DNA from 4 places in the Nocardioides renjunii genome. Region 2 is predicted to be linked to each of the others. Evidence: predicted binding sites of a transcription regulator. Region 2 holds the regulator's gene; each other region holds the start of a gene.

Region 1 (7,467 bases), 1.5 Mb from region 2:
CTGCGGGGCGTGCACCGTCCACCTCGACGGCACGAGCGTGAAGTCGTGCAACGTGCTGGCCGTCCAGGCCGCCGGGCGCACCGTCACCACCATCGAGGGCCTCGCCGGCACGGCCGAGGGCGACCTGCACCCGGTGCAGGCGGCCTTCCGCGAGTGCCACGGCCTCCAGTGCGGCTTCTGCACGCCGGGCATGATCATGCAGGCGGTCGACCTCCTCGCGGAGAACCCCGACCCCACCGAGGAGGAGGTCCGGCTCGGCATGGAGGGCAACCTCTGCCGCTGCACGGGCTACCACAACATCGTCCGGAGCGTGCTCCACGCCGCCGACGGAGCGAAGGCATGACCGCCACCCAGGCCCGCCCTGCCGCCGCCGAGATCGGCCGCGACCGCCGGCGCAAGGAGGACCAGCGCCTGATCACCGGACGTACGCGCTGGACCGACAACATCACGCTGCCCGGGATGCTCCACCTGGCGATGGTGCGCAGCCCCTTCGCGCACGCCACCATCACCTCCATCGACACCGAGGCGGCGAGGGCCTCGACCAACGTCGTCGCGGTGCTCACGGGCAAGGACTTCGGCGACGAGCTCGGCGTCTGCATCAACGCCTGGCCGATCACGCCCGACCAGAAGACACCGACCCACTCGCCCATGCCGGCCGACCGGGTCGCCTTCGCCGGTGAGGTCGTCGCCGTCGTGGTCGCGCGCACCGCCGCAGAGGCCCGCGACGCCGCCGAGCTGGTGGACGTCGAGTACGACGAGCTGCCCGCCGTGGTCGGCATCAAGAACGCCCTCCAGGACGTGGTCCTCGCCCACCCGGACCTCGGCACCAACAAGTCCGCGCTGTGGGTGCTCGACTCCGCCGATGCCGGGACGGGGGCGGACGTGGAGGCCGCCATCGAGGCGGCCCGCGCCGACGGCATCCTCATCGAGCGGGAGTACCGCCAGCAGCGCCTCATCCCCGCCTTCATGGAGCCCCGCAGCGTGGTGGTGGACCCCACCGGCGAGCAGCTCACCATGTGGTCGGCCACGCAGATCCCGCACATCCTCCGGTTCGCCCTGGCGGCCACCACCGGCGTGCCCGAGTCCAAGATCCGGGTCATCGCCCCCGACGTCGGTGGTGGCTTCGGCGGCAAGCTGCAGACCACGCCCGAGGAGTGGATCGCCTGGGCGGTCGCCCGGCGGCTGTCGAAGCCGGTGAAGTACACCGAGACCCGCAGCGAGAGCCTGATGGCCGCGCACCACGGTCGCGACCAGGTGCAGACGCTCACGCTGGCGGCGGACCGGGACGGCAAGGTCACCGGCCTCAAGGTGCACCTCGACGCCGACCTCGGCGCCTACATCGCCGTCGTGGGTGGCGGCGTGCCCGTGCTCGGCGCCTTCATGTTCAACGCGATCTACAAGTTCCCGGCCTACCGCTTCGAGTGCCAGACCGTGCTGACCAACACCACGTTCACCGACGCCTACCGCGGCGCCGGCCGGCCCGAGGCGACGTACGCCATCGAGCGGCTGATGGACGAGCTCGCCGCCGAGGTCGGCGTCGACCCCCTGGAGATCCGCGAGCGCAACTGGATCACGCACGAGGAGTTCCCCTTCACGACCGTGGCGGGCCTGGAGTACGACTCGGGCAACTACGAGGCGGCGACGGCGAAGGCCAAGGAGTCGTTCGGCTACGACGAGCTGCGCCGCGAGCAGGCCGAGCGCCGCGAGCGCGGTGACCGGGTGCAGCTGGGGATCGGCGTCTCGACGTTCACCGAGATGTGCGGACTGGCGCCGAGCCGGGTGCTCGGCAGCCTCGACTACGGCGCCGGCGGCTGGGAGAGCGCGAGCGTGCGGATGCTGGCCACCGGCAAGGTGGAGATCGTCACCGGCGCCAGCGCGCACGGCCAGGGCCACGAGACGGCGTTCAGCCAGATCGTCGCCGACCGGCTCGGTGTGCCCTTCGAGGACGTGGAGGTGCTGCACGGCGACACCCAGGTCGCTCCCAAGGGCCTCGACACCTACGGCTCCCGGTCCCTCGTCGTCGGTGGTGAGGCGCTGGTCAAGGCGGTCGACAAGGTCGTCGACAAGGCCAAGCACCTCGCTGCCCACCTGCTCGAGGCCAGCGAGGACGACCTCGACTACGCCGACGGGCGCTTCACCGTCCGCGGCACCGACCAGGGCATCGCCATCCAGGAGCTGGCGACCGCGGCCTTCGCGGCGCACGACTACCCGGAGGACATGGAGCCCAGCCTCGACGCCGACGCGACGTACGACCCGGTGAACTTCAACTACCCCCACGGCACGCACCTGTGCGCGATGGAGGTCGACACCGAGACCGGCGCCGTGACGATGCGCAAGTACACCTGCTGCGACGACATCGGCGTCATCATCAACCCCCTCATCGTCGCCGGACAGGTGCACGGCGGGCTGGTGCAGGGCATCGCGCAGGCCCTGTGGGAGGAGGCGGTGCACGACGAGTCGGGGACGCTGGTCAGCGGCTCGTTCGTCGACTACCTGCTGCCGACGTCGGCCGACACGATCTCCTTCGACGTGGTCCACGTCGACGACCCCAGCGTCTGCACGACCAACACCCTGGGCACGAAGGGAGTCGGCGAGGCCGGCACGATCGCGTCCACGCCGGCGGTGGTCAACGCGGTCGTCGACGCCGTCCGGCACCTCGGCGTGCGCGACATCCAGATGCCCTGCACGCCCGAGCGGGTCTGGCGGGCGATCCAGGGCTCGAAGGCCGGGGGAGCGACCGAGACGCCGCCCGACGCCATGCCGCACTTCGTCGACGGCGAGCCCAACCAGCAGAGCCACGACGGAGCCATCGACCAGGACGGAGCAGGCCAGTGATCCCGGTGAAGTTCGACTACCTCGCGCCCACGTCGGTCGAGGAGGCGCTCGCCGCGCTCGGCCAGCACGGCGACGAGGCGAAGATCCTGGCCGGCGGCCAGAGCCTGCTGCCCGTGCTGCGGATGCGGCTCAACGCGCCCGAGGTGGTGATCGACCTCGGCGGCATCTCCTCGCTCCGCGGTATCCGGGACGACGGGGACGCCATCGTGATCGGAGCGATGACCACCCACCACGACGTCCGCGACCACGACCTGGTCAAGGAGCACGCGCTGCTGATCTCCAAGGCGGCCGCCGAGGTCGCGGACTCCCAGATCCGCCACCGCGGCACCTTCGGCGGCGCCCTGGCGCACGCCGACCCTGCCGGCGACCTCGGGGCCCCCGTGCTCGCGCTCGGCGCCCAGTTCGTCATCGCCGGACCGGGCGGCACGCGGACGGTGGAGGCCACGGACTTCTTCGTGGACCTGTTCGAGACCGCCATCGGCGAGGACGAGATCCTCACCGAGGTGCGCGTGCCCAAGCACACCGGCTGGGGCGCGCACTACGAGAAGTTCGTCCGGGTCGCGCACCAGTGGCCGATCGTCGCGGTCGCCGCCACCGTCAGGGGCTCGATCGACGAGGCGCGGGTGGGCCTGACCAACATGGGCTCGACACCGCTGCGGGCGAGCGCGACCGAGGCGGCGCTCGCCGGCGCGACCGCCACCGAGGACGGCGTGCGGGAGGCCGCGCAGCTGGCGGTCGAGGGCACGAACCCGCCGTCGGACCTCAACGGTGCCGCCGACTACCGCCGCCACCTCGCGCAGGTGCTGACGGCGCGAGCCGTCCTCAGGGCCGCGGGGGCCTGAGGTGGAGCTGTCCCACCGGTTCACCGTCCCGATCGGCGTCGAGGAGACCTGGGCGCACTTCAACGACATCGCCTCGGTCGCGGAGTGCTTCCCGGGGGCGGTGGTGACCGAGGCCGACGAGTCCTCGTTCGCCGGCTCGGTCAAGGTGAAGCTCGGCCCGATCGCCCTGCTCTACACCGGCTCCGGCACGTTCGTCGAGAAGGACCCCGACGCGCACCGCTTCGTCGTGGACGCCAAGGGCAAGGACAAGCGCGGCAACGGCACGGCGGGGGCGAAGGTCACCGTCTCGATGACCGACGCCGCCGGGGCGACCGACGTCTCGGTGGAGACCGACCTGGCCGTCACCGGCAAGCCGGCGCAGTTCGGCCGCGGCGTGATGCAGGACGTTTCCGACAAGCTGCTCGGCCAGTTCGTGGCGTGCCTCGAGCAGCGGCTCGCCGCTCCCGAGCCCGCGTCCGCCCCGGCGCCCGCCGCGCCCGCTGACGCCACGACCGCCGAGCCGCCGCCGGAGCCGGACGCGACGACGGTCGCGCTGGCCACCGGACCGGCCGTCGCCGCCCCGCCGGTCGCCCCGCCGGCGCCACCGCCCCCGGCCGCGGTCAGGTCGCAGCCCGAGGCGCTCGACCTGGGGAGCGCGGTCGTCCCGGTCCTGGCCAAGTCGTACTGGAGGCAGGCGTTCGCCGTCGTGGTCGGTGTCGCCCTCATGCGCCGGTGGCGCCGGAGGCGCCGGCGGTGAGCCTCCGGGCTGCCGGACGCCTGCTCAGAAGACGTTGAGCGGACGGAACTGCACGGAGATGCGGGGGCCCGCGTGGGCCACCTTGGGCACCGCGTGCTCCCAGGTGCGCTGGCACGAGCCACCCATCACGACGAGGTCGCCGTGACCCATCGTCAGCGCGATCGAGGCACCGCCGCCGCGTGGCCGCAGCAGCAGCCGGCGAGGGTCGCCCACGCTCACGATGGCCACCATGGTGTCGGCCGTGCGGCCGCGGCCGATCGTGTCGCCGTGCCAGGCCACCGAGTCGCGCCCGTCGCGGTAGTAGCAGCATCCGGCCGTCACGAACGGCTCCCGCAGCTCGGGCAGGTAGTGCGCGGTGAGGTCGGCGCGGGCCTGCGTGAGGGCGGTGTGGGGGAGCGGGTCGTCGGCGAGGTAGGTGTGGACCAGCCGCGGCACCTCGACCACGCTGTCGTACATCTCGCGGCGCTCGGAGCGCCACGGGACGCGGTCCACCAGGGCGGCGAAGACGGCGTCGGGCTCGGCGAGCCAGTTGCGCTGGACGTCGACCCAGGCTCCGCGGGAGAGCCGGCGGCGCTCGGGCGCCAGCGCCGTGGCACCGGTCGCCGCGTTGGCGAAGAGGGACGTCTGGAAGTCCACGACCATGATCGTAGCCCATCATCGAACATCCGTTCGAGTCAAGAAACGATCAAGGGTTTACCACAGACTTCGTCAATTAGGTGACTCTGGTCCAGCCCAGTCCTAGCCTGACTGCATGGACAACGCGGACCTCGTCGTGCCTCGACAGCGGGCACTCAAGCATGTCCAGGTCCGTGAGCACGTCCGCAGCCTCATCGAGGCCCAGCCCCCGGGCTCGGCCGCCCCGTCCGAGCGCGAGCTGGTCGCTCGCTTCGGCGTGGCACGGATGACCGTACGACAGGCGCTCGACGCGCTCGTCGCCGAGGGTCTCCTGGAGCGCATCCCCGGACGTGGCACGTTCGTCGCTCAGCCGCCCAAGACCGCCGGCCGACTGACCTCCTTCACCGAGGAGATCCGCCGCCGGGGCATGCTGCCGGAGTCCCAGACCCTCCTCGCCCGCGTCGAGCAGGCCGGCCCCGGGGTCGCGCGTGCGCTCGACATCTCCCCGGGCGACCCGGTGCTCCACTGGCGCCGCCTGCGCCGGGCCGACCAGGCCGTCGTCTGCGTGGAGGACGCCTACCTCAACGAGGTGCTGCTGCCGGGCTTCCTGCAGCACGGCACCCCGACGAGCCTCTACGACGCGCTGGCCACCCGCGGCCTGCGCCCCACCGAGGTCGAGGACTCGATCAGCGCCGACCGCGCCAGCGCGGAGGAGGCGTCGGTCCTCGAGATCGCCGAGGGCGACCCGGTGCTGCGCCACGCCCGCCGGGCGGTCTCGCAGGGTCGCATCGTCGAGGTCTCGCGCACCTGCTACCGCCACGACCGGTTCACCGTCTACCTCCAGCTCGCCGACCGCTGAGCCCTCGCCCGACCGGTCGGCCCTCAGCGCAGCTGGGACAGCTCGCGCTCGAGGTTGGCGCGCGCCGGCGACTCCCACAGCTCGCGGGCCTGCGGCGTGTGGAAGAGGTGCGGATTGGCGGCGAGGTCGCCGAGCACCGCCGCCCGCCCGGCCCTGAACTCGTCGTCCGGCAGGTGGGCGAAGTCGGCGCGGACGCCGGCGACGTAGGCGTCGTAGCGCTCGCGCGGCGCGGCGAGGATGGCCAGGTCGGCGTCGCTCAGCGCGCAGCCCGCCGGGTCGTCGTCGGCCGGGCGGTGGTGGACCGTCATCCGCACCAGCCGCGCGACCTCGTCGGCGGAGGCTGCTGGCAGCGCGGACTCGGCCCACTGCGCCGAGCGCTCCTCGTCGTCGTCGGCTCCGTCGTAGACGGCGTCGTGGAACCACGCCGCGAGGCCGACGACGACCTCGTCGAAGGCGGCGCCGGCCGCGGACAGCTCCTCGAGCCGGTCGAGCACCTCGGTGAGGTGGAGCAGGTCGTGGTAGCCGTCGCGGTCCCAGGCGGCCAGCAGCTCGTCGCGCAGGTCGTGCCGGTCGCCGAGCGGCCAGCGGTCGGCCAGGCTCATGCGCCGGCCGTCTGCTGCTGGAGCGTCCGGGCGTGCTCGTGCCCGGACGACATGGCCCAGCGGATGGTGCGGGTCGCGGCGGCGCCGAGCACGCGGTTGGTCACCGGCGGGACCGGCGGCAGCCGCAGCTCGCGGCGCGCGTCGGTGGGCAGCAGGCCGATCGCGGCGGTGGCCAGCGACAGGTAGCCGGGACGCGCTGCCAGCGGGAGGTCCGGGTGCAGCAGCAGGAACCGGATCGCGTCGTGGGCGGCCGGCGTGCCGCGCAGCTCCGAGCCGTAGGCCGCCAGCATCCGGCGCAGCTCGTCCTCGGTCTGCGGCGGGTCGATGACGCCGAGGTGACCGGCCGCGACGCCGGTCTGGGCGACGTACTCGTCGCGCTCGGGCCCCACGAGCCGACGCTGTCCGTAGCGGTCGTGGGCGGCGAGGAAGCTGTCGATCTCCGCGACGTGGACCCAGCCGAGCAGGTGCGGGTCGTTGGCGGCGTACGGCGTCCCGTCGGGCATCGTGCCGGTGACCGACTCGTGGGCGCGCTGCACGGCGCGGATGACCTGCAGCGCGTCGCGCTCGGTGCCGAAGGTCGTCATCGCGAGGTAGGTGGAGACCTGCGCGAGCCGCCCCCACATGTCGCCCTTGTAGCCGGAGTGGTCGGCCACCCCCTGCATCGCGGCGGGGTGCAGCGACTGCAGCATGAGGGCGCGGAGGCCGCCGACGAACATGGAGGCGTCGCCGTGGACCCGGGCGATGGGGGAGTCGGGAGCGAACCACCGCGGTCCGGGCGTCCCGTGCACGCGCTCGCGCGCCCGGTCGCCATCGGGTCCGGCCACCTTGCGGAAGAGCTCTGCGCCGATGCGCTCGCGGAGGGTCACACGATCGAATCTAGCCAAGGCTCCACAAACCTTGGCCGACGAGGCGCCGCCCGTCGACCCCCTGCGCCGGTGTGACCGAGGCGACCTTTGACTTCGAGTACTCGAAGTTCCT
Region 2 (7,467 bases):
GATGCAAGAAGAAGCGGCGACAGCTGGCGGCTCGCGAAGAGCGGACCCAACAAGAGACGAACTCAGAACCATGACCGCTAGGAGAGCCCGCATCACAGGATTCCGAAATGCGTCACAACCCACTCGCCGCGCTTCTTGCCCAGAGTCACGCGGATCGTTGTGCGGCCGCCCGGAAGCGTCTCCGTCGTCCCATCACCGCGGATGATCCTAGTCTCTGGCAGTTCCTTGGTCAGGTCGAAGGTAGGCGGCTCATCCCCCACGCGCTTGACCTGGACGATCTTGGAACCGGCGAATTTAGCGCTCCCGCCCTCGGCGTAGACGTCAGCAACCGACGCAACAAATGACTGGCAAGCCGCGCAGTCAGGAGTCATTGCGTCGTACTCGTCCGTCTCCCCCGTCACCTGCATCTCGTCCCCGGCCTTCACCCACCTCCGGATGAAGCCCTCCGCACTCTCCGCCTCAGCGGTTTCCGTCTCCGTCGGCTCGTCGGTCGGAGACGTCGACGTGGGCGGCGGGTCGGGCATCTTTGGCTCCGGCTTGTCCTCCGAGCACCCAGCGAGGAGCAGGGGAACGGCGAGAGCGGCGGCGAGCGCGCGGCGTACGTGCATGAGGTGCCTTCCCGAGAACAACGTCAGCAGCCCTGAAACTACCCATTCGGGCGACCGGTCAACCACCCCCGGGGACAAACCTGTGGAGAGACGCCTGAGGGTGGCGGCGGACGACATCGAACAGACGGCCGCGCAAGCAATGTGCCGCCACCCACGTGCATCGCGCGCGATCTGCCGCCACCCACGAGCGCCAGAAGCCATGTGCCGCCACCCACAAGGCAAGGCCCGCAAATGGCGCCGAGGGGCGGGCCACCAGGCCCGCCCCTCGCCTTCCCCTTGGTCCACCAGCCGGGGTCGAAGCGGCTGGTGGAGGCCTCTGCGTCAGTCGGTGACGACCGGGACGCGGAGCTTCTGGCCAGCCGAGAGGCTGGCGGAGTCGAGGGCGTTGAGCCGCTCGATCTCGGTCATCATCGACCGGACGTCGCCGTCGGTCGCGAGGTCGCTGGCGATCCCCCACAGGGTGTCGCCCGGGGTGACCTGGACGATCTCGGTCGGAGCCGCCTGGCCGGCCTCATCGGTGCCGACGGCACCGCCGGCGAGCACGAAGGCGACGGCGAGGACGAGGAACAGCGAGGTCAGGAAGACCACCAGCCGGCCGCGCCGCGACAACCGCACGGTCGAGCGGGTGCGGGTCGGGGCTGCGGCGAAAACGGGGGCAAGGCTGAGGGTGCTCATGGTGGCCTCCTGGGGAAGAATCAGCCGGTCGTGGGTGTCGAAGGAATGTCTAGTCGGAGCCACCGACAGCGGCCTGGGCCACCGGGTGTCGATCAGACGTTCGATCGAACATGTGTACGACGTTAGAGCACGTGTTCGAACAATTCAAGGACCTGTTCGAACAATCGTTCGGGACAACCCCCTCGACCGCCCTGCGTGAGAGCGACACGCGGAGTTCGAACAGGTGTTTGATCCCGCCGGCCCGGGAGGTCTACGGTGTCAGCACCCGCCACCTCCGACCGATCCCGGTCGTCCGTGAGGTGGCCACCACGCCCGGGAGGACCTGACCGAGATGGCCAAGAACGAGGACCACAACGTCGTCGAGATGCCCGACGGACCTCCCGACGCCACCGGACTGACCCCGCGTCAGCAGCGCGTGCTCGCCACCATCAAGGACTCGATCGAGACCAAGGGCTACCCGCCGAGCATGCGCGAGATCGGCCAGGCAGTGGGTCTCACGTCGTCCTCGAGCGTCGCCCACCAGCTGCGCGTCCTCGAGGGCAAGGGCTTCCTCAAGCGCGACCCCAACCGGCCGCGCGCCCTCGAGGTCTTCCTGCCCGAGGTGATGGCCGCGCGTCGCTCGATCTCCAGCGGCGAGGAGTCGAGCGTCGACGAGACCGGCATCGGCGACCTCGCCCCGACCGCCGTCAACATCCCGGTCGTCGGCCGCATCGCCGCCGGTGGCCCGATCCTCGCCGAGGAGCAGGTCACCGACGTCTTCCCGCTGCCCAAGCAGCTCGTCGGCGACGGCACGCTCTTCCTGCTCGAGGTCTCCGGTGACTCGATGGTCGACGCCGCGATCTGCAACGGCGACTACGTCGTCATCCGCCAGGAGCAGACCGCGACCAACGGCCAGATCGTCGCCGCGATGATCGACGGCGAGGCCACCGTGAAGACGTTCCAGCGCAAGGACGGCCACGTGTGGCTCCTCCCCCACAACAACGCCTACGACCCGATCCCCGGTGACAACGCCACCATCCTCGGTGTCGTCACCGCGGTGCTCCGCAGCCTCTGACCGTACGTCGCGCGCGGGGCCGTGTAGCCTCGCGCCGATGTCGCCCACCGGTCCTGACGCCATCCCGGACGCCGGGCTGTTCCGGACGCGCCCGGGCAACCGGCGCCGGCTGACCCCGGCCGGCGAGGCGGAGCTCGCCCGGCTCGCCACCGCGGGCGAGCAGTCCGGCTGGCTCAGCCCGCTGGCGTACAACTTGACCATCAGCCACAGCCACCGGTTCGTCTGGTACCGCGTCGCCAAGGTGGCGACCCGCACGATCCGGCACCATTGCGAGGCGCACGGCGTGGCCCTCGACGTCGACCACGCGATGCGGGTGCACTACCCGCTGGCCGCGTTCGCCGACTACCTCGCCTTCGCGTTCGTGCGCGACCCGCTCGACCGCTTCGTCTCCGCGTGGCACGACAAGGTCGTCGACCACAACTACTACGACTTCGACCCCGCGACGCACGAGCGGATGCAGACGGTCGAGGAGTTCGCCCGCTGGACCGCCGCGCAGGACCTGTCAGCGGTGCCGGGGACCGACCAGCACCTGACGCTGCAGAGCCGGATGATCGACCTCAACCGGGTGGACTTCGTCGGCCGCCTCGAGACGTTCGACCGGGACTTCGCCGAGGTGTGCGAGCGCATCGGTGCGCCCGCCGTACCGACCCGGCCGCAGAACCAGACGGCGCCCGGCGGGCGGGACCGGCAGGCGTCCGCCGAGCTGCGCGAGCTGGTGGCGCGGTTGTACCGCCGGGACTACCAGGTGTTCGGCTACGAGCCGGCTTGATCCGTACGCCGTCACGGCCGGACGTCATGGCCGCTGGTCGTCCCGGTGACCGCACGCCATGACGCTGTCGGCGTACGTCATGGGCGACGGCGGCCGGAGCGACCCCGCGCCATGACGTAGGCCGCCGCGGGCCATGACGTACGCCGCCCGCGCACGGCCGCCGATCACACGAGCGCGACGATCAGGACTGGCCGAGCCGCTTGAGCGCCTGGCGGACGAGGCCGGGGTCGGTCGTCGACCACATCGGCGGGAGCGACGCCTTGAGGAACCGGCCGTAGCGCGCGGTCTCGAGGCGGGGGTCGAGGACGGCGACGATGCCGCGGTCGGTCGTGGTGCGGATCAGCCGCCCAGCGCCTTGGGCAAGCAGGAGCGCGGCGTGGGTGGCGGCGACCTGCATGAAGCCGTTGCCGCCGGCCTGGTCCGCGGCCTTCTGCCGCGCCGACATCAGCGGGTCGTCGGGACGCGGGAACGGGATCCGGTCGATGATCACGAGCTGGCAGGTGTCGCCGGGGACGTCGAGGCCCTGCCACAGCGACAGGGTGCCGAACAGGCAGGTGTGCGGGTCCTCGACGAACTGGTTGGCGAGCTCCGGCAGCTGGGCGTCGCCCTGCGCGAGCGTGGTGAGGTGGGGCAGCCGGGCACGCACCGCCTCGGCCGCGGTCTCGGCGGCGCGGCGCGAGGAGAAGAGGCCGAGGGTGCGGCCGTCGGCGGCGTCGACGAGGTCGCAGATCTCGTCGAGCTGCGCGGGACCGAGGCCGTCGCGGCCGGGCTGCGGCAGGTGGCGGGCGACGTAGAGGATGGACTGCTGGCCGTAGTCGAAGGGCGAGCCGACGTCGATGCCCTTCCACGGCAGCGCCGTCTCGTCGTCGGTGGTGGCGATCTGCGAGCCGACGCGCTCGGTGGGCTTGAGGCCGAGCGAGGTGGCGACCGCGCCGAACTCGCCGCCGAGCATGAGCGTCGCGCTGGTGAAGACGACGGTCTTGTCGGTGAGGAGCTTGTCGCGCATCGGGCCCCACACCTGCAGCGGTGCGACGTGGAGGCGGGCCGGGAACCGGTCGCGGGCCTCGCCGAGCCAGAGCACGTCGGCCTGGGAGCCGGCGGCCATCCGCTCGGCGTTGACGAAGACCTCCTGCACCATGCCCTTGGCCTGGGTCCGGCCGGCATCGCCCTCGCCCTCCCCGCCGGACTCGCGCGGGAAGGCCGACAGCACGCCGCGCGCGGCGTCGCGCACCAGCACGAGGGCGTCGGCGAGCTGGGTGGAGACGTGGTCGATGCGGCCGGGCGGGGTGGCCTCGAACGCCTCAGCGAGCTGGGCGGCGGCGTCCTCGAGGTCGCCGGCCGGGTCGCCGGCGGCGGACTCGGTCCAGCGGCTCGCGCGGCGGGCGGCCCGCTCGATGTCGGAGACGCTGAGCTCGTCGGTGGCGGCCTGGGTGACGCGCGCGGTGAGCTCGTGGGCCTCGTCGATGACGACCGTGTCGTAGTCGGGGATCATCGGCACGTCCTCGATCGCGTCGATCGCGAGGAGGGAGTGGTTGGTGACGATCAGGTGGCTGCGCTGCGCCTTCTCACGGGCGAGCTCGGCGAAGCACTCCTGGCCGAAGGGGCACTTCGCGGCGCCGAGGCACTCGCGGTGGTTGACCGAGACCTGGCGCCACTCGCGGTCGGTGTGGCGGGGCGCGTTGTCGCGCTCGCCGGTGCCGCCGTCCTCGGTCTCCTCCTCCGCCCAGGCGCGCAGCTCGAGGACCTTCTCGGCCATCGAGCCGACGGGCATGTCGACGAGGGCGCCCTGGTCGTCGGGCACCCCGGCGCGGATCCGGTGGAGGCAGGCGTAGTTGGAGCGGCCCTTGAGCACGGCGTACGACGTGTCGACCCCCGGCACGTCCTTGACCGCCTCGACCAGGCGCGGGAGGTCGCGCTCGACGAGCTGGTGCTGGAGGGCGAGGGTCGCGGTGGCGACCACGACGCGCTTGTCGTGGAGCATCGCCGGCACGAGGTAGCCGAGTGACTTGCCGGTGCCGGTGCCGGCCTGGACGAGCAGGTGCCGACCGTCGCGCATGGCGTCGGCGACCTCGCTCGCCATCTCGACCTGGCCGTCGCGCTGCTGTCCGCCGAGGGCCGTGACCGCGGCCGACAGGACCGCCGTGACGGGCGTGCCGGCGGGCGCGGTGGGAGTGGCGGTCTCGGGCACCAGAGAACCCTACGCGGCGGCGCCGACAGGGCGGCGTACGTCATCCACAACGCGCCGCCGGGTGGGCGTCAGTAGTCCTTCTTGCGGCCGATCTGCCGCTGGATGCGGCTCTCGGGCTGGCCGAGGACCTTGGCCATGATCTTGACCCGGTAGCGGTAGGCGATCACGCCCAGGACGATGATGACCAGGAGCCAGAACATGGGACGAGCCTACGCCGCCCCGGCAAGGTCGGACCTCCCCAGCGAGTCTCGAACTTCTGGGGGCGTGCACGCCTGCAGAAGTTCGGGTTTCCCCGCATATGCGGGGAAACCGAAGGGGGCACACGCAGGACGAGCGCGTCAGACGACGGCGCCCGAGTCCTCCGGCGTCCGCTCGACCTTCTCCTTCTTCACCCGGCTGAGCGGCCACTTCTCCTGCATGTAGGTGAGGAGCGGGGTGGCCATGAAGATCGAGGAGTACGTACCGACGATGAGCCCGACGAGCAGCGCGATGGCGAAGTCCTGCAGCGAGTCGCCGCCGAGGACGGCGAGCGCGGCGAGGATGAACATCGAGCCGAGACCGGTGTTGACCGTGCGGGGGATGGTCTCGACGGCCGCCTTGTTGGCGAGCGTGCGGAAGTCGTCCTCCGGCTTGGAGCCGTACCAGCGTTCGCGGACGCGGTCGAAGACGACGACGGTGTCGTTGACCGACAGACCGACGATGGTCATCGCCGCCGCCAGGAAGATGCCGTCGATCGGCTTGTGCAGCCAGGCGAAGAGGCCGACCACCAGCACGACGTCGTGCGCCATGGCGACCACGGCGGAGACGCCGAAGGTCCACTTGAAGCGGATGGCGAGGTAGAGCAGCTGGGCCAGGAACGCCACCCCGAACGCGATGAGGGCGTTGTTGCGCAGCTCCTCACCGAGCGAGGCGCCGATCTGCTGGTCGTCGACCTTGGTGACCTCGCCGCCGACCGCTGCCAGCTCGTCCTCGATCCGCTGCTCCTCCTCGTTGGAGATCTCCCCGGTGCGGACGGTGAAGTCGGCGGTGTCGGCGGTCTGCACGACGGCCTCGGGGAAGCCGGCGTCGGCCACGGCCGTGCGGGCCTGCTCGATGGTGACCGACTCGCTGACGGAGTAGTCGAGCTGGCGCCCGCCGGTGAACTCCACGCCGAGGTTGAGGCCCTGGGTCGCGATGCCGGTCACCGCGATGACCAGCGCGACCGCCGACACGCCGAGCCAGGTCCGGCGGCTGCTCATGATGTCGGGGTCCTTGCGGTCCAGCCAGGTGCGCACCTTGCCGATGTCGCCGAGGCCGCTGATGGCCGGCTTGCGGTTGACCGGCTTGTTGGCCACGGCCAGGTCGCAGAGGACCCGGGCGATGATCAGCGCGGAGACCATGGACGCGACGACACCGATGGACAGCGTGACACCGAAGCCCTTGATCGGGCCGGAGCCGAGGAAGAACAGGAGGCCGGCCGCGAGGAGCGTCGTGACGTTGGAGTCGATGATCGCGGTCCACGCCTTGTTGAAGCCGACCGCCAGTGCCCGACGCAGGCCCGCGGAGGGGTACGCGGCGTACTCCTCCCGGGCTCGCTCGAAGACGAGGACGTTGGCGTCGATCGCCATGCCGATGGCGAGCACGAATCCGGCGAGGCCGGGCAGCGTCAGCGTGGACCCGAGCCCGACGAGCATGGCGTAGGCGAGCAGGGCGTACGACCCCAGCGCGATGGTCGCCATCAGGCCGACGAGGCGGTAGACGACCACGATGAAGAGGCCGGTGAGCAGCAGGCCGATGATGCCGGCCTCGATCGAGGCGTCGATCGCCTCCTCACCGAGCGAGGGGCCGACGAGTCGGTCGGAGATGGCGGTCAGCTCGAGCGGCAGCGCGCCGCCCTGGATGAGGGCGGCGAGGTCCTTGGCCTCGGTGGGCGTGTAGCTGCCGGTGATGTCGGTGGAGCCGCCACGGATGCCGACGTCGCAGCCGACGCCGGTGTTGACCTCGGGCGAGGAGATGATCTCGCCATCGAGCACGATCGCGATGCGGCGCTTGGGGTCGCCGGACGGGTTGCAGGCGGCCGTCCCGGTGATGTCGGCCCAGGTGTCGCCACCCTTGCCGTCGAAGTCGATCGCGACGACCCAGTCGACGCTCTGCTCGCGCTGCACCGCGCTCGCGCCGGTGATCTCCTCGCCCT
Region 3 (7,467 bases), 640 kb from region 2:
CGCGCGGTCGTCGTCCCCACCGGGGTCTTCGCGGCGACCGAGGACTTCGGCAGCCACGGGCTCTCCGACCGGATCACCCGGGCCGCGGCCGAGCTGGCCGCCGCGGTGCTGAGCCAGGGCGGCTACGGCGTGGGCGGGTTCGCACCCGACCTGGCCGCGCGCCCGCGGCGTACGTCCGGCACGCAGGTCGAGGTCGAGGTGACGCCCTTCGGCGACCTGCTGCGGGGTCACTCCGGCACCGACTGACCGCCCCTCACCACCCCGAGGCGGGTGGCGGGCGGGCGTGACGGCGTGGTTGCGTCGACAGGTCCCGCACCGCCAACCCTGGAGGAGACCATGAGCGACATCGTCTGGAGCTACCGCGACAGCGAGTGGGCCGAGGACCACGACCTGGTGGGCTACGACGTCGAGGGCGAGGACGGCTCGCTGGGCAAGGTCGACCAGGCCACGGCCGACACCGACGGGGCGTGGCTGGTCGTCGACACCGGCTTCTGGATCTTCGGCAAGAAGCGGGTGATCCCCGCCGGGACCGTCGTCGGGATGGACCACGAGGGGCAGCGGATCATCGTCAACGTCAGCAAGGACCAGGTCAAGGAAGCGCCCGACTACGACGAGGACACCTGGGACCAGCAGGCCCGCGGCCTCCATGCCGAGCACTACACGCAGCGCACCGGCCACGAGAACCGCGAGGACCTTCCCGGAGGCTCCTGGTCGACCGGCGAGGGAGCCGGCGGGAACGTGGGCGAGCGATGAGCCCCGTGCGGATCCGCCCGCTCGGCGGTGGGATCGGCTGCCTGATGATGATCCTGGTCTCGGTGGTGCTGTCGGTGCTGCTCACCGTGCTGCTCAACCTGGGCCGCTGATCCGGACTCCCTCGTCCGGGCCCCTCGTCCCCATCCGGGTCCTTCCGCGACCCGTCGCGCTGCTCCTAGGTTGGGACCGACCCGTCCCCGCGCCCGAGGAGCGACCCATGACGATCACCCTGAACCCCTACCTCAGCTTCCCCGACGGCCGGGCGCGGGAGGCGATGGAGCTCTACCAGTCGGTGCTGGGCGGTGAGCTCAGCGTGATGACGTTCGGCGACATGGGCACCGAGGGCCCGCTGGCCGAGCAGGTGATGCACGGTCAGCTAGAGACGCCGGCCGGCCTCGTGCTCATGGGCGCCGACGCCCCGCCCGAGATGGTGCAGGTCACCTTCGGCGACAGCATGTCGGTGAGCCTGTCCGGCGGTCCTGAGGACGCCGAGGAGCTCCGCGGCTGGTTCGCCGCGCTGTCGGAGGGCGGCGAGGTGCGCCAGCCGCTCGAGGCCGCGCCGTGGGGCGACGAGTTCGGGATGCTGGTGGACCGCTTCGGGGTCAGCTGGATGGTCAACGTGGCGGGGGCCGCTGCGGGCTGAGGCTGAGCCGCGGGCGCCCCGGTTCTTGGTGCCGGCGCAAGCGGTGGGGGTGGCGGCAGATTGCCCCCCGGCAGGCCTATGAACTGCGATGTGCCGCCACTTGGGGCGGGGTCGGTGGGGGTGGCGGCAGATTGCCCCCCGGCAGGCCCACGAACTGCGATGTGCCGCCACTTGGGGCGGGGTCGGTGGGGGTGGCGGCAGATTGCCCCCCGACAGGCCTACGAACTGCGATGTGCCGCCACGTGGGGCGGGGTCGGTGGGGGTGGCGGCAGATTGCCCCCCGACAGGCCTATGACCTGCGGTGTGCCGCCACCATGGCGGCGGGGTCCGCGGGCCTTCCGGGGCATGCTGGCGCGCCCGCCTCGTGCGGTCACTCACCCGGCCGCGGCCGCCCGGTTCTCCTCCGCCCGCCGGAGCAGGAGACCCCGCTCGCCCTCGTTGCGGGCGCGGGCGGCGGCGTCGGCGAACGCCTCGCTCGCCGCGTGGTGCTGCCCGTCGCGCTCGAGCAGGTCGCCGAGCACGCTCGGCACGAGGGGCGAGTCGCCCAGGGCAGCGGCGTCGACACGGGCGAGCACGGCGAGCCCGGCGTCGGGTCCGAAGGCCCGCCCGTGGGCGACCGCCCGGTTCACCTCGACGACCGGCCCGGGCGCGGCGCCGGCGAGGACGTCGTACAGACCTGCGATGCGGGGCCAGCTCGTGTCCTCGGCGCGGGGTGCGCGGGCGTGCTCCGCGGCGATCGAGGCCTGGAGGAAGTACCTGCCCACCGGGATCCCGGTCGCCGCGAGGACCTCGGCGCGGTGCAGGGCGGCGAGGCCGCGGCGGATCATCAGCCGGTCCCAGCGGGAGCGGTCCTGGTCGTCGAGGAGGACGGGTGCGCCGTGCGCGTCGACCCGGGCCGCGGTCCGGGATCCCTGCAGCTCGAGCAGGGCCTGGAGACCGAGCACCTCGGGCTCGTCGGGTGCGAGCGCGGCGAGCATGCGGGCCAGGCGCGTCGCATCGGCGGCCAGGTCGGGACGCATCCAGTCCTCGCCCGCGGTGGCGGTGTAGCCCTCGTTGAAGATGAGGTAGATGACGGCCATCACGTCGTCCAGGCGTGCGGTCCGCTCCGCGCCGGTGGGCAGCTCCAGCTCCGCGCGGGCCGCCGTGAGCGTCTTCTTGGCCCGCGAGATCCGCTGGCCCATGGTGGACTCGGTGGTGAGGAAGCCGCGGGCGATCTCGGCCGTGGTCAGACCGCCGACGAGCCGCAGCGTCAGCGCGGCCCGCGACTCGGGCGTCAGGCTCGGGTGGCACGACAGGAAGACGAGGCGCAGGACGTCGTCCTCGATGTGGTCGACCTGTCCGTCGAGGTCCGGCACCTGCGCCTCCTCTCCGCGGCTCGAGCCCTCGATCTCCGCCACCTTGCGGCGGAGGTTGTCGGCGCGCCGGAAGTGGTCGACGCCGCGACGCTTCGCCGTCGTCATCAACCACGCGGCGGGGTTCTCGGGGACGCCGGTCGTGGGCCACCGCTCGAGCGCGGCGACCAGGGCGTCCTGCGCCAGGTCGGCCGCGAGCTCGACGTCGCGGGTCATCCGCGTGAGGGCGCCGACGAGGCGGGCCCCCTCGGCCCGCCACGCGGCGTGGACGGCCTCGACCGGGTCGTCCGCACGGGAATCTGCCGGCACGTGGCCAGCGTAGTGAGCCGTGCTCAGGCGCTCGGCGTCTCCATGTCCGGGGCCTCGGAGATCTGGCGCATCGTCGCCACCACGGTCGCCTCCGGCCAGTGCTTGGCGTGCAGCTCGGCGAACTCACGCTGGTCGGCGACCGCCTCCTCGAGGCTGTCGTACTGCAGGAGCGACCAGCCGCCGACGACCTCCTTGCCCTCGGCGTACGGTCCGTCGACGCGGGTGACCTCGCCCTGGCGGACGACGAAGTTCACGGCGTCCTCGGTGCCGTAGAGGCCGCCACCGTCGACGAAGGTGCCGTTGGCGGCACGCTCGCCGATGTAGACGTCCATCGCGTCGAACAGCGACTGCGGGGGCATCCCGATGCCCTCTTCCATCCTGACGAATCCCATGAAACGCGGCATGTCGATCACTCCTGCTGGTTGGCGTGGTTGGTTCTCGCCCGTACGTCGATCGGCTGCCGGGTTCCTCGACATCGTCGCGCGAACTTTTTTCGGCCCGGCCGGTCGTACGCCGAAAATTGGTCACATCTCCGCCGCAGGCTGCACCTGCCGCGGTCGCGGAGGCAACATCTGGACATGACGGCGGTGCGTGTCGACGAGCGGGGATCGGTCCTCAGCGCGCTCGTGTGCGCCGCGGACGACTTCGCGGCCCGCGCCGAGTCGCAGGAGGCCCGTCGCGACCGTGCCCGCCCGGGCACCGGCGTGCACCACCTGCACGCCCACTCGGCCACCCTCTGGCGCCAGGCCGAGGGTGACCTGAGGGCGCGGATCGCCGAGCTGCAGCGCTAGGTCCGTCGCGCGTCGACCACGCCTCGTGGTCAGTTCTCGCAGGCGGTGCCGTCCTTGTCGCGGTCGAGCATGCCGTCGTTCTGCCAGTAGACCTGGACGGCGAGCTTGGTGGTGGCCGGGCGGGAGTAGCCGTCGCGGACCGCCTTGGCGGCAGCCGCGGGACCCTTGGCCACGCCGTTGGGCCACTTGGCGGTGAGGGCGTCGCAGGAGCGGAAGACGGGGGCGGCCGCCTCGGCGGGGGTCATGGTCAGCAGGGGAGCGGCGAGGGCGAGAGCGGCGAGCGCTCCGCGGAAGGTCCTGGTCATGCCGGGACCGTATGTCGCGCCCGCCGGCCCGCGCAGGGAAAGCCCCGAATCGCGCACGAGCTGCACGGATCGGTGAAATCGTGGCCCGGTCAGCGTCACCACCACCACGGGGTTCCACCATGATCCAGCACGTCGCCCGCGCCCTCTCGCTCCTCCTGGCCGCCATCGGCCTCACGACGCTCGCCGCCCCCGCGCACGCGATCGTCGACCGCGACTGCGGTGACTTCGCCACCCAGGCGGCGGCCCAGGCGTTCATGCTGGCCTCGGGACCGGGTGACCCGCACGGCCTCGACGGGAGCGACGACGACGGGCGGGCCTGCGAGTCCAACCCGTGCCCCTGCGGCACCACGGCGCCGCAGCCGCTGGTCGGCCCGGGCAGCACGCAGAGCTCCCAGTCGGGCTCGCAGTCGGGCTCCCACTCCGGCGCCCAGTCCGGCACCGACGTCGTACGCCGCAACGTCGGCAACGTCGTCAAGGTCACCGACGGCGACACCCTCGAGGTGCGCGTCCGCGGCATCGGCATCCGCGACGTCCGGATCATCGGCATCGACACCCCGGAGGTGTACGGCGGAGCGCAGTGCGGCGGCCGGAGGGCCAGCCAGCGGATGCGCGAGCTCGCGCCGGTCGGCTCCACCGTCACGCTGCTGAGCGACCCGAGCCAGGACGACCGCGACCGCTACGGCCGCCTGCTGCGCTACGTCGAGCGACGCGGCAAGGACGTCGGTCGCGCGCAGGTCAACCTCGGGCAGGCGAAGGTGTACGTCTACGACCGCACGCCGTTCCGCCGCACCGCCGGCTACGAGCGGGTCGAGCGCAGCGCCCGCACCCACCACCGGGGGTCGTGGGGGACCTGCTGGCGGTAGGGGGCCGTGCTCGCCGCCCCGGCGGTTCGGCCGTGCAGAATGGGGGCCGTGAACGCACTCGAGTGGCTGGCTGCGGCGCTGATCGCGCTGTTCGTGGCCATCTCGCTGATGATGCTGGTCGTCGGGAGGCGCACCCCGGGCGGGCGGAGCAGGGTCGAGCTGGCGTGGCAGGTCTTCGACCTGGTGTTCGGCCTGTCTGCACTGTCGCTGCTGCTCGTTCAGGTGGACGGCGCCTTCTGGCTCGTCGCGTGCATCTTCCTCGTGCGCGTGGCAGCGGACCGCAGGCAGGTCGGGAAGGCAGAACCCGCTCCGGAGTGATCGTGGGTGAGGGTCGACTGTCGCGCCTGCCCCAGCTTTGCCAGCAGCGCAGGCTGGCTCGGCACCCGAGGACGGCACGTCGGTACTCGCGGACGAGGCCGGCACCCACGCCGGCCGAGATGATGTCCGGGTGATCACCACCGTCCTCGTCGAGCACCGATGGCTGACGACGACCGCGCTCGTGCTGCTGGTCGTGCTGGGTCCCGCGGTGGGCTACTGGCTGACGGACCGGCCCCGTCTGGCAGGAGCGGCGGCGCTGCTGAGCCTGGTGCCCGTTGCTGCGCTGACGCTGATGCCGACGAGTCGTGACCTCGCGGTCGGCTGCGCCGTGGAGTGGGCCATGCCGAGCCTCGGAGCGGTGGAGCCGATGGCCAACCTCGTGCTCTTCGTCCCGCCGGCCCTTCTCCTCGGGGTGGCGCTGAGACGCCCGATCGCCGTGCTCGTCGGGGCGAGCGCGGTGTCCGCGTTGATCGAGCTCGCCCAGGCGTTCCTGACCGGCCTCGGTCGGTCCTGCTCGACCAACGACTGGCTCTCCAACACGCTCGGCGCTGCTCTGGGGGCGGGCCTGGCCGTGGCGGCGCTGTGGCTCCGCTCGTACGTCGACCGCAGTGGCGAGTCCTCTGACCGAGCGACGGTGGACGCACAGGCGTGAGGCGCGCCGGCCGACTCCCGGCGTTCGAACACCCTTGCGAATACAACTCAGAGGGCGTACGCTGGGTGGTACGTCCGCGAGGCTCCGGGCCACCAGCTCTCGAGGGGTGCGCCTTCCCGGTTCTGATGTGGACGAGTTGCGAGGGTGAGTAATAGTCCGCCAAGCCGGGCCTCCAGGAGCGACGACCGTTGTCCGTCACGCATGCCGCGTGGCGTGGACCGTCGTCGGAAGGAGCCCCACGGTGACTCACCCCAGCACCACGCACCCGATCGTGGCCGCTGCCACCGACGTTCGGTCGGTGCTGAAGTCGGTGGCGGACACGAACCCGACGTTCATGACCACGGCCGACAAGGCGACGGCGTTGACCGAGCTGGTCGCTGCGGAGGCGCAGCTGGCGGAGCTGCGGCTGCGGATCCTGGCCGACGCCGGCGACCTCGCTGACGCCACCGCTGCGAGGGACGCAGCGGGGTGGCTGGCGCAGGTCACGCGGACGCGGTACGCCGACGCCCGCGCCGACCTGGCCCTCGCCACCGCGCTGGAGCGGGAGCGTCCGGTCCTCGCGGCCGCGATGCGCGACGGCGCCGCGACGCTCGCTCAATCGCACGTCATCCACCGCGCCTTGCAGACCCTGGACGCCCTACCCGCCAGCGTCGACGCCGAGGCCGTGGACCGTGCTGAGCAACACCTCGTGCAGCAGGCCGCCACGTTCGGACCCAAGGAGCTGGGCCGGATCGGACGCCGCATCCTCGACGTCGTCGCCCCCGACATCGCCGACGCCGCCGAAGCCGCCCGCCTCGCCGCTCTCGAGGCCCACGCCACCGACCAGACCCGCCTCACCCTGCGCCGGGTCGGGGACGGCACCACCCGCATCACCGGACGCGTGCCCGACGCCGTCGGCACCCGGCTCGCCACCTACCTCGAAGCGTTCACCAACCCCCGCCTCCACCAAGCCGACGGGGACACGCCCAGCGGTGACCCGCTCACCCGCACCGCCTACCCGAAGAGGCTCGGCCACGCGCTGTGCCAGCTCCTCGAGGCGATCGACCCCACCCGCCTCCCGGTCCACGGCGGCGACGCCACCACCGTGGTCGTCACCATCCCCTTCGCCGCCCTGCGCAGTGACCTGTGGACCGCGGACCTCACAGGCGCCGGTCTGGTGCCCGGCGACGACCTCACCGGCGACCGCATCACCGCCGCCGAAGCCCGACGCCTGGCCTGCACCGCGCGGATCCTCCCCGCGGTCCTCGGCGGCGACAGCCTTCCCCTCGACCTCGGCCGCACCCGCCGCCTGTTCACCCCGGCCCAACGCAAGGCGATGCTGGTCCGCGACCGCACGTGTCGCGCCGAGGGCTGCGGCATCCCCGGCACCTGGTGCGAGGCCCACCACCTCCACCCCTGGCACACCGGCGGACCCACCGACCTCACCAACGGCGTGCTCCTCTGCTCACACCACCACCACCGAGCCCACCACACCGCACACC
Region 4 (7,467 bases), 990 kb from region 2:
CCGACCGGCCGTGGCCGCCGACATGGCGGCCGTCGCCGACCTGTGGCACGAGGGCTGGCACGACGGGCACGCCGGCCGGGTTCCTGACGGACTGACGGCGGCGCGCACCCTCGCCGCCTTCCACGAGCGCACGCCCCCGCGCGTGGCCGACACGACCGTCGCGCTCGACGACGCCAGTAGCCTGCTCGGCTTCGTGATGGTCGTCGATGCCGAGGTGGAGCAGGTCTTCGTCGTCCGGGCTGCGCGCGGCAGCGGCCTGGCCGAGGAGCTGCTGGCCGAGGCCGAGCGGCAGGTGGCGCGGGCCGGCCACGGCGAGGCCTGGCTCGCCGTCGTCGTCGGCAACGCGCGGGCGCGACGGTTCTACGAGCGGTGCGGCTGGCACGACGCCGGCGACCTGCCGTACGAGGTGACGGCGGCCGGACAGACGTTCGTCTCGCCGTGCCGGCGCTACGTGAAGAAGGTCTGAGGCGGAGCGCCGCGACGCCGACCGAACGGGGGGTGTGATCGAGCGCGGCGAGCGGTAGTGCCGGACAGGTCGCTCACCGGTCGGCGCCCGAACCGATGAGCAGCGCGGTGATCGTGTCCTCCAGCCAGCGCTCGATCCGGGGGCGGTCGTAGCCCAGCTCCTCGACGAGCAGGGCGACCGGGTGCCACCCGATCAGCGCCCAGACGGTGTCCGTGGCGGTGTCGGTGTCCAGTCCTGGACGCAGTTGCGACGTCTGCTCGAAGGCCTCGACCACGCGTCGGACGTCCGAGCGTCGTCGGGCCTGGTAGTCGCGCCACAGTGCTGCGACCTCGCCGTCGACCGCGGCAGCCTGCTCGAACGCGCGGTAGAGCGGGTAGAGGCGCAGCAGCAGAGCAGCGCCGAACCGGCCCACCAGGCGGGCTCGCTCGGTCGTGGAGTCTGCCTGCACGACGTCGGCGAACTCCTCGCCCTCGACCAGGGGCGCCGCGCGGTCGTCACCGGCGATGACATGGTCCAGGGCCAGGGACAACAGGGCGGCCTTGCCTCCGAGCGCGTAGACGGACCGAGCCGAGACCGAGGCTCGGGTGGCGATGGCACCGACCGTCGTGGCCCCGTAGCCCTGCGCGGCGAACAGCTCGGCCGCCGCTTCGACGATGGCTGCACGAGTGATCGTGGCCTGCTCGGCGCGGCGAGGGGCGTCGTACTTGCGCGTCATCCCTTGACCCTCCCAGTTGATTGCAGTTATGGTGCATTCAATTCATTGCTAGTGTAACGAATGAGGTTCCCGCCATGAGCCTGCTGGTCATCATCCCGGCCATCCTGCTGGCCGCCGCCATGCTCGCATCGGCCTGCCGCAAGGCCGCGCGAGCCCCGACCTCGCAGCACATGCGAGACGTGCTGCGGATCCCGCCGCCGATCTGGGCGTTGGTGGGGGTCGCGGAGGCCGCCGCCGCGTGCGGCCTCGCGCTCGGGATCGCCGTACCGCCGCTCGGCACGGCGGCGGCCACCGGCGTGGCATGCCTCATGACCGGAGCGGTGGGCGCACACCTCCGGGTCGGCCTCGCCGGGCGCCACCTCGTCCCCCCGGCGGTCCTGGCTGTCACCGCCCTCGCCACCGCCGCCGGCTTCGCCGGCTCCTGACCCACGACGACGCACAGAAATGGAAAAGACATGACCTATCCCGTCATCCAGAACCCCGTCACCAAGGAACGGGGGATCGTACGTCGGACCCCGAGCGACGAGCACCCGGGACTGATCGCCGACCTGTACGCAGCGCCCGGCGCCGCGGTCGTGGGCGAGCACACCCACCCGCACAGCACCGAGTCGTTCACCGTGGTCCGCGGCGAGCTGCGCATGACACTGGACGGAGAGGAGCGGGCGGTCGAGCCCGGTCGCCGCGTGGTCATCCCGCCCGGCACCCCCCACGACTGGTGGAACGCCGGCACCGAGACCGCCTACGTCATCCTGGAGGTCGACCCGGGGGCCCGGTTCGAGGCCATGATCCGCAACCTCTTCGGCCTTGCTTCCGACGGCAGGACGGACGACACCGGGCGGCCCTCCCTGCTGCAGTCGGCCCTGTTGGCACGCGAGTTCGACGACGTCATCCGGTTCACCTCACCGCCGCGGGCGATCCAGAGGCCGCTCTTCGCCGCACTCGCGCCTCTCGCGCGACGCACCGGCCTGCGCGGCTGCTATCCGCACTACCTGGGCGACACCGGCGAGACCGTCGACGAGATCGAGGCGCTGCCACCCGAGGTCGCCGCTCTCGTGCCCGGACTCTGACATGAACGGACCACAGCGCACGGTCGAGCCACGGCAGACCCGGACCACAGACGGCACGAGCACCTCCATGCCCACGACTCCAGCGACCGGCACGCGCTCTGCGGGGGCCCTCCGCCTCATGGGCGCACTCGGCACGGGCGCCGGCCTCGTCGGGGCAGTCCATGCCGCGCTGCTGGCCACGTGGCCGCCGGCAGTCGACGAGGGCAGCTACAGCCACCCCTTCGACGCCGGCGGGTTCGCCGTGTCCCAGGCCGTCCTGACTGCACGCGACCTCGTGCTGGCCGCCCTCCTCGCGGCGCTGCTCCGGACCGCGGTCGGCCGCACCCGGGTCGCCCGGGTGGGCCTGGTCAGCAGTGCCGTCTCGATGCTGGTCCTCGCCTGCCTCGAGGTGGCGTCGGTCGCCATGGCCGGCTCCGCCGACCTCGGAGCGTGGTACGGCCTGGCCTCCTTCGGTGTCGGACTGGGCCTGGTGGTGGCCGGGACATCCGCAGCGCGGACACCGCTGGACTCTCCGTGGCTCCGCTTCCTGCCTCTGGCCATCGGTGTCTACGTCTTCGCGGTCCTGACGCCCGGCATCCTCGCCGGCTTCGCGGCCGGCCAGCTCGTGATCAGCGGGTGGATGGTGCTCTTCGCCCGCTTGGGCTGGGAGCTCGCTCGTGGTCGGGTCGGGCCTCGCCGGTCGAGCCGCGGTCGCGAGGCGACACGATGAGGACGGTCGCCACCGGAGGTCTGCTGGGCCTGGCCTGGGCCGCGAGTCTCCGTGGCTGGATGGTCGACCTCGCCGGCGACGACTCCAGCGTCACCTGGACCGGCACCTTCCTGTGCCTCCTCTTGCCTGCAGCCGTTGTCGGCTGCTTGCTGGGGCGGGCCCTCGACCTGCAGCGGTCGGGCAGGCAACCACGGTGGCTCACGGCGGCGCCGCTCCTCCTGCCGCTCGGTCCGCTGGCGATCCCTGGGGCGGTCGGGCACCTGTTCAGGACCGGCGAGGGCAGCGCCTCCATGATCATGGTGCTGCTGGCGATGCTCGGCGGACACTCACTCTCTGGGCGCGGTCGGGCATGGGTGAGGATCTTGACGGGCATCGCCGGGTTCGCGTTGGTGCCCGTGCTGCTCAGCATGGCTCGCACTCCGCAGGATGCGTGGGCGGCCACCCTGTTCGCCAGCCTGTACGTGCTGCTTGCCCTCGCCTGCGCCGTGCCGATGCGCGTGGCTCGGCAGTCCCCGGACGTACGGCACGAACCTCCAGCGGTCGTGCCGCGCGGTTCGGCTCACCTGCACAGTGGTCAGGGCGCGCACGTGCCGTGACCGATCGGTCGGCGTCTACTGGCCACCGATCGCGGCGATCTCGACCTCGTCGGTCGGGCAGACCCACACCGCGTTTCCTCGGACCAGGGTCGCTTCAAGCGGGTGGTTCGCAGGGTGTCGTGGGCACGGGGGCCAATTCGTGCGCCCGGCCGTCCACAGCTCACCCTCGATGGCCCACTCCTGGACCCTGTCGGCCGCCTGCACGACGCGTTCGGGGAGTGGGGCCGATCGGCGGACGGACACGCTCGAGCCGGTGCCGTCGGACGACCACATCATCGTCGCCGCGTACTCGTCGTCACTCATCCAGTCCGTGCTGTCGAAGACGGGCGCGACGTGACCCGCGCGAGCCAGGTCGCGCAGCACCGGCTCGAGTGCTTCGCGCAGAACGTCGTCCATGCCACGCATCATCGCCGATCGGCCGTCCGGCCCGCCGCTGCTCGCGCGGGCATGGCTGTGGCCCCGCCGTGGTCAGGTCGGCGGGGTGTGGGGCGGGGTCATGGTCGGTCGGGTGGCTCGGGGTCCCCGATGCGGGTGGTGCCATCACGGTCGCGGCGGTAGCGGTGGCCGTGGGGGCTGGTCCACTCGTAGACACCCGGTCCGGTCACCTCGTATCGCCAGCCGGTGTGGGTCTTGAGGCGGTGGTGCCATCGGCACTCCGCGGCGAGGTTCGAGGACACGGTCGGCCCCGGCTGGGGACGGCCTTCAACTTGCGCGTCGTGGTCGTAGGCGATGACGTGGTCGATGTTGCAGGCTCGGGCGGGGCGGGTGCACCACGGGAAGACGCAGGTGTGGTCGCGGAGGATGACTTGTTCGCGGATCCGGTCGGGGATGTCGTAGCCGGGTGCGGTGAGCTCGGCGTTCAGGTCAATGACCGGCTTGACGGTCACCTTGGTCCGCGAGTCGCCGCACCAGTTCGTCACCTGCTCGAGGAGGACCAGCCGATGCCTCTCCTCCATGCGCCCAGTGGGACCGAACACGGTCTCCAGCCCGTCGAGCCCGCCGAGGCCGGCGTCGAAGTGGGCGTGCAGGACGACTTCCCGGGCGATGGGCAGGCCGTCCTCGCTCCTGGCGGCGGTCGAGCCTTGGGTGTGGAGGTCGAGCGCGGTCTGGGTGCGCGCCAGGTCGCCGAGCGCTTGAGAACGACGAGAATCCAAGGGTGCGACTGATCCCAACGCCGCGAGCGTCTCGGCGCCGTGGGCGAGGGCTCGGTCGAGGTCGAGGGCGTCGGCGATGTCGAGCTCGGCCTCGAACCGCATCGTGCCGGCGTAGTGGACGTCGTCGGGGTGGAGGGTCGCGTGGCGCGGGTCGACCGACAGGTAGCCGTCGTCGGGGTCCTTGGTCGGGTCGTGGGTGTCGAGGTGGTGGCGCTTGATGGTCTCCGCGACCAGCCGGTCGAGCTGCGCGGGACCGACCCGGCCGGCGACGGCCGCGACCTGGTGTCGACCCACCGCGCCGCCTCCATGGTCAGGGATGGAGTCGCGTGGATCGTCGCCTCCGCGACCGTCCGCGCCCGCCACGCCGGCACCGCACCAGCGTGGACCTGCGCCCACAGGCGTGGGAGGCGGTGACGCAGCTCGAGCGCGTGACCGATCAGCCGCTTCGCCGACGTCGACGAGATCCCGAGGACGGTGCCGAGCTCGGCGATGCAGAACTCCGCCACCACCGGGCAACCCTGACCGGCGGTCGGCTCCTCGTGCTCCAAGCCGTAACGGCCACCGTCGCCGAACACCGCGGCGGTGTGGATCGACTCCGGCGGGTGCAGGTCCGCCCACCGGGCGGCGAGGTCGAGCTGGTCGGCCGCGGCCCGGTCCTCGACCGCCTTGCGCTCGCGGAGCGCATGCAGCAGCTCGGAGGCGGAGAGGTCGTCGACCTGCGCCTTCGGCTCTGCCAGCGTCTCGATCATGTGTTCGATTCTACGGACGACCACCGACAGCGGACAGTGCTTGAGCAAGCCGATGGAGGGGTCTCGATACGCCTCGTTCCTCGGCTACTCGACCACCAGGAGAGGGGGTCTCGATACGCCTCGCTCCTCGGCTACTCGACCACCGAGGAGGACCATGCCCTCGCTCGGCCACTCGACCACCGAGGAGGAGCGCGACCACCGAGGTCCCTACACCCAGGCCTTCGCCAACCGCTCCACGATCTCGGTCAGCCGCTCGGGCGAGGTGGCGAAGTTGAGGCGGACCTGTCCGGTGCTGCCGGGGGCGTAGGAGGCGCCGTCGCTCACCATCACCCTCCCCCGCTCGAGCGCGACGGCCGCGGCGTCGTCGTGGCCGTAGGCGGAGGCGTCGAGCCAGGCGAGGTACGTCGCCTCGACCGGGCGCATCCGGACCTCGGGCAGGTGGCTGGCGAGCAGCTCGCCGAGGAGGGTCCGCTGCTGGTCGAGGCGCTCGATGAGCGAGACGAGCCAGCCGTCGCCGTGGTCGTACGCCGCGCGGGCCGCCCTGGCGCCAAGGGGTGACCAGGAGTCGTTGCGCGAGATCGGCTGGTCGGCGAGCCGCTGCCGCGCGGCCGGGTCGGGCACGACGAGCTGGGCGCAGCGCAGGCCGGCGGTGTTGAAGGCCTTCGACGCCGCGACCACCGCGACGGCGTGGTCGTGGGTGCCCTCGACGGAGAGGTAGGGGACGTGCTCGGCCCCCGGCAGCACCAGCGGTGCGTGGATCTCGTCGCTGACCACCCGCGCCCCGTGGCGTACGACGACGTCGCGGACGCCCTCGAGCTCGTCCCGGGTGAAGGCCCGGCCCCACGGGTTGTGCGGCTGGGTGAGCAGCAGCGTCTGCGCTCCCCCGGCCAGCAGCCGGTCGAGGGCGTCGAGGTCGATCTCGGCGCGGTCGGCCGAGGCCGGCACCTCGAGCGGGTGCTCGGCGCGACCGGTGACGCCGGCCAGCCCGTGCTGGGCGTTGTAGCCGGGGGTCGGGAACACCACGCCGCCCGGACCGCTGAGCACGTCGATCGCCAGCCGCACCCCGGCGGTCACGTCGACCACGGGCTGCACGGCCTCCGGCTCGGGCGCCCAGCCGAAGTGCCGTGCCGACCAGGCGGCGTAGGACTCGGCGAGCTGCGGGTCCTCCATGACGGGGTAGCCGGTGATGCCGTCGGCCACCATCCGCTGGACGGACTCGAGCACCACCGGGTCGACGGCGTAGTCCATCTCCGCGACCCACGCCGCGAGCACGCCCTCCGGCACGCCCCACTTCAGCGGCAGCCGGTGCCGCGCCTCCGCCTCGGTGAGGTCGACGATCGGGCGCCGGTCCGTCGCCATGACCGGCTCAGACCTGCTCGCGGCTCGCCACGGCCGCCGCCACCCGCTCGATCGCCTCGGCGAGGGGTACGCCGTTGTCCTGTCGGCCGTCGCGGTAGCGGAACGACACGGCACTCTTCTCGACGTCGTCGTCGCCGGCGATCAGCATGAACGGCACTTTGGCGAGCTGCGCGTTGCGGATCTTCTTCTGCATCCGGTCGTCGGAGTCGTCGACCTCGACCCGCAGCCCCTGCGCCTTCATCTGCCGCGCGATGTCGAAGAGGTAGTCGTGGTGGCGCTCGGCGACGGGGATGCCCTGGACCTGCACCGGCGCCAGCCAGGGCGGGAACGCGCCGGCGTAGTGCTCGACCAGCACGCCGATGAACCGCTCGATCGAGCCGAACTTCGCGGAGTGGATCATCACCGGCTGCTGGCGGGTGCCGTCGGCGGCGACGTACTCGAGGTTGAACCGGTCGACCGCCGGCTGGTTGAAGTCGTACTGGATGGTCGACATCTGCCAGGTGCGCCCGATCGCGTCCTTGGCCTGCACCGAGATCTTGGGCCCGTAGAACGCGGCGCCACCCGGGTCCGGCACGAGGTCCACGCCGAACTTGCGGGCGGCGGTCTCCAGCACCTCGGTCGCGGTCGCCCACTGGTCGTCGGAGCCGATGAA

The links. The regulator LexA, encoded in region 2, represses DNA repair genes until DNA is damaged. The targets are predictions, from matches to a motif close to TCGAACANNTGTTCGA.
Region 1: SHK17_RS03710 (alpha-ketoglutarate-dependent dioxygenase AlkB) is a predicted target of LexA. The motif match lies at 5,071-5,086, and genes of this name have one in related genera.
Region 3: SHK17_RS20545 (HNH endonuclease signature motif containing protein) is a predicted target of LexA. The motif match lies at 6,011-6,026, and genes of this name have one in related genera.
Region 4: SHK17_RS12695 (HNH endonuclease signature motif containing protein) is a predicted target of LexA. The motif match lies at 5,128-5,143, and genes of this name have one in related genera.

What each region holds. Positions count from the first base shown of each region.
Region 1 is NZ_CP141058.1:792,961-800,427, forward strand. Features, by position in the region: gene SHK17_RS03690 ((2Fe-2S)-binding protein) at 1-343, shown strand, start outside; gene SHK17_RS03695 (xanthine dehydrogenase family protein molybdopterin-binding subunit) at 340-2,835, shown strand; gene SHK17_RS03700 (FAD binding domain-containing protein) at 2,841-3,677, shown strand; gene SHK17_RS03705 (SRPBCC domain-containing protein) at 3,679-4,413, shown strand; gene SHK17_RS03710 (alpha-ketoglutarate-dependent dioxygenase AlkB) at 4,438-5,055, opposite strand; gene SHK17_RS03715 (GntR family transcriptional regulator) at 5,165-5,887, shown strand; gene SHK17_RS03720 (HD domain-containing protein) at 5,911-6,489, opposite strand; gene SHK17_RS03725 (oxygenase MpaB family protein) at 6,486-7,355, opposite strand.
Region 2 is NZ_CP141058.1:3,649,705-3,657,171, forward strand. Features, by position in the region: gene SHK17_RS17500 (hypothetical protein) at 93-674, opposite strand; gene SHK17_RS17505 (LysM peptidoglycan-binding domain-containing protein) at 930-1,283, opposite strand; gene lexA (transcriptional repressor LexA) at 1,615-2,337, shown strand; gene SHK17_RS17515 (sulfotransferase family 2 domain-containing protein) at 2,375-3,106, shown strand; gene SHK17_RS17520 (ATP-dependent DNA helicase) at 3,288-5,294, opposite strand; gene SHK17_RS17525 (hypothetical protein) at 5,363-5,494, opposite strand; gene secD (protein translocase subunit SecD) at 5,633-7,467, opposite strand, start outside.
Region 3 is NZ_CP141058.1:4,288,210-4,295,676, reverse strand. Features, by position in the region: gene SHK17_RS20595 (FMN reductase) at 1-246, shown strand, start outside; gene SHK17_RS20590 (PRC-barrel domain-containing protein) at 337-753, shown strand; gene SHK17_RS20585 (VOC family protein) at 971-1,396, shown strand; gene SHK17_RS20580 (RNA polymerase sigma factor) at 1,771-3,057, opposite strand; gene SHK17_RS20575 (YciI family protein) at 3,081-3,434, opposite strand; gene SHK17_RS20570 (hypothetical protein) at 3,636-3,848, shown strand; gene SHK17_RS20565 (excalibur calcium-binding domain-containing protein) at 3,878-4,153, opposite strand; gene SHK17_RS20560 (thermonuclease family protein) at 4,273-5,016, shown strand; gene SHK17_RS20555 (hypothetical protein) at 5,065-5,334, shown strand; gene SHK17_RS20550 (VanZ family protein) at 5,465-5,986, shown strand; gene SHK17_RS20545 (HNH endonuclease signature motif containing protein) at 6,228-7,467, shown strand, end outside.
Region 4 is NZ_CP141058.1:2,659,924-2,667,390, forward strand. Features, by position in the region: gene SHK17_RS12660 (GNAT family N-acetyltransferase) at 1-466, shown strand, start outside; gene SHK17_RS12665 (TetR/AcrR family transcriptional regulator) at 540-1,181, opposite strand; gene SHK17_RS12670 (DoxX family protein) at 1,256-1,606, shown strand; gene SHK17_RS12675 (cupin domain-containing protein) at 1,637-2,248, shown strand; gene SHK17_RS12680 (hypothetical protein) at 2,316-2,957, shown strand; gene SHK17_RS12685 (hypothetical protein) at 3,017-3,553, shown strand; gene SHK17_RS12690 (hypothetical protein) at 3,569-3,949, opposite strand; gene SHK17_RS12695 (HNH endonuclease signature motif containing protein) at 4,048-5,001, opposite strand; gene SHK17_RS12700 (MalY/PatB family protein) at 5,664-6,815, opposite strand; gene thrS (threonine--tRNA ligase) at 6,823-7,467, opposite strand, start outside.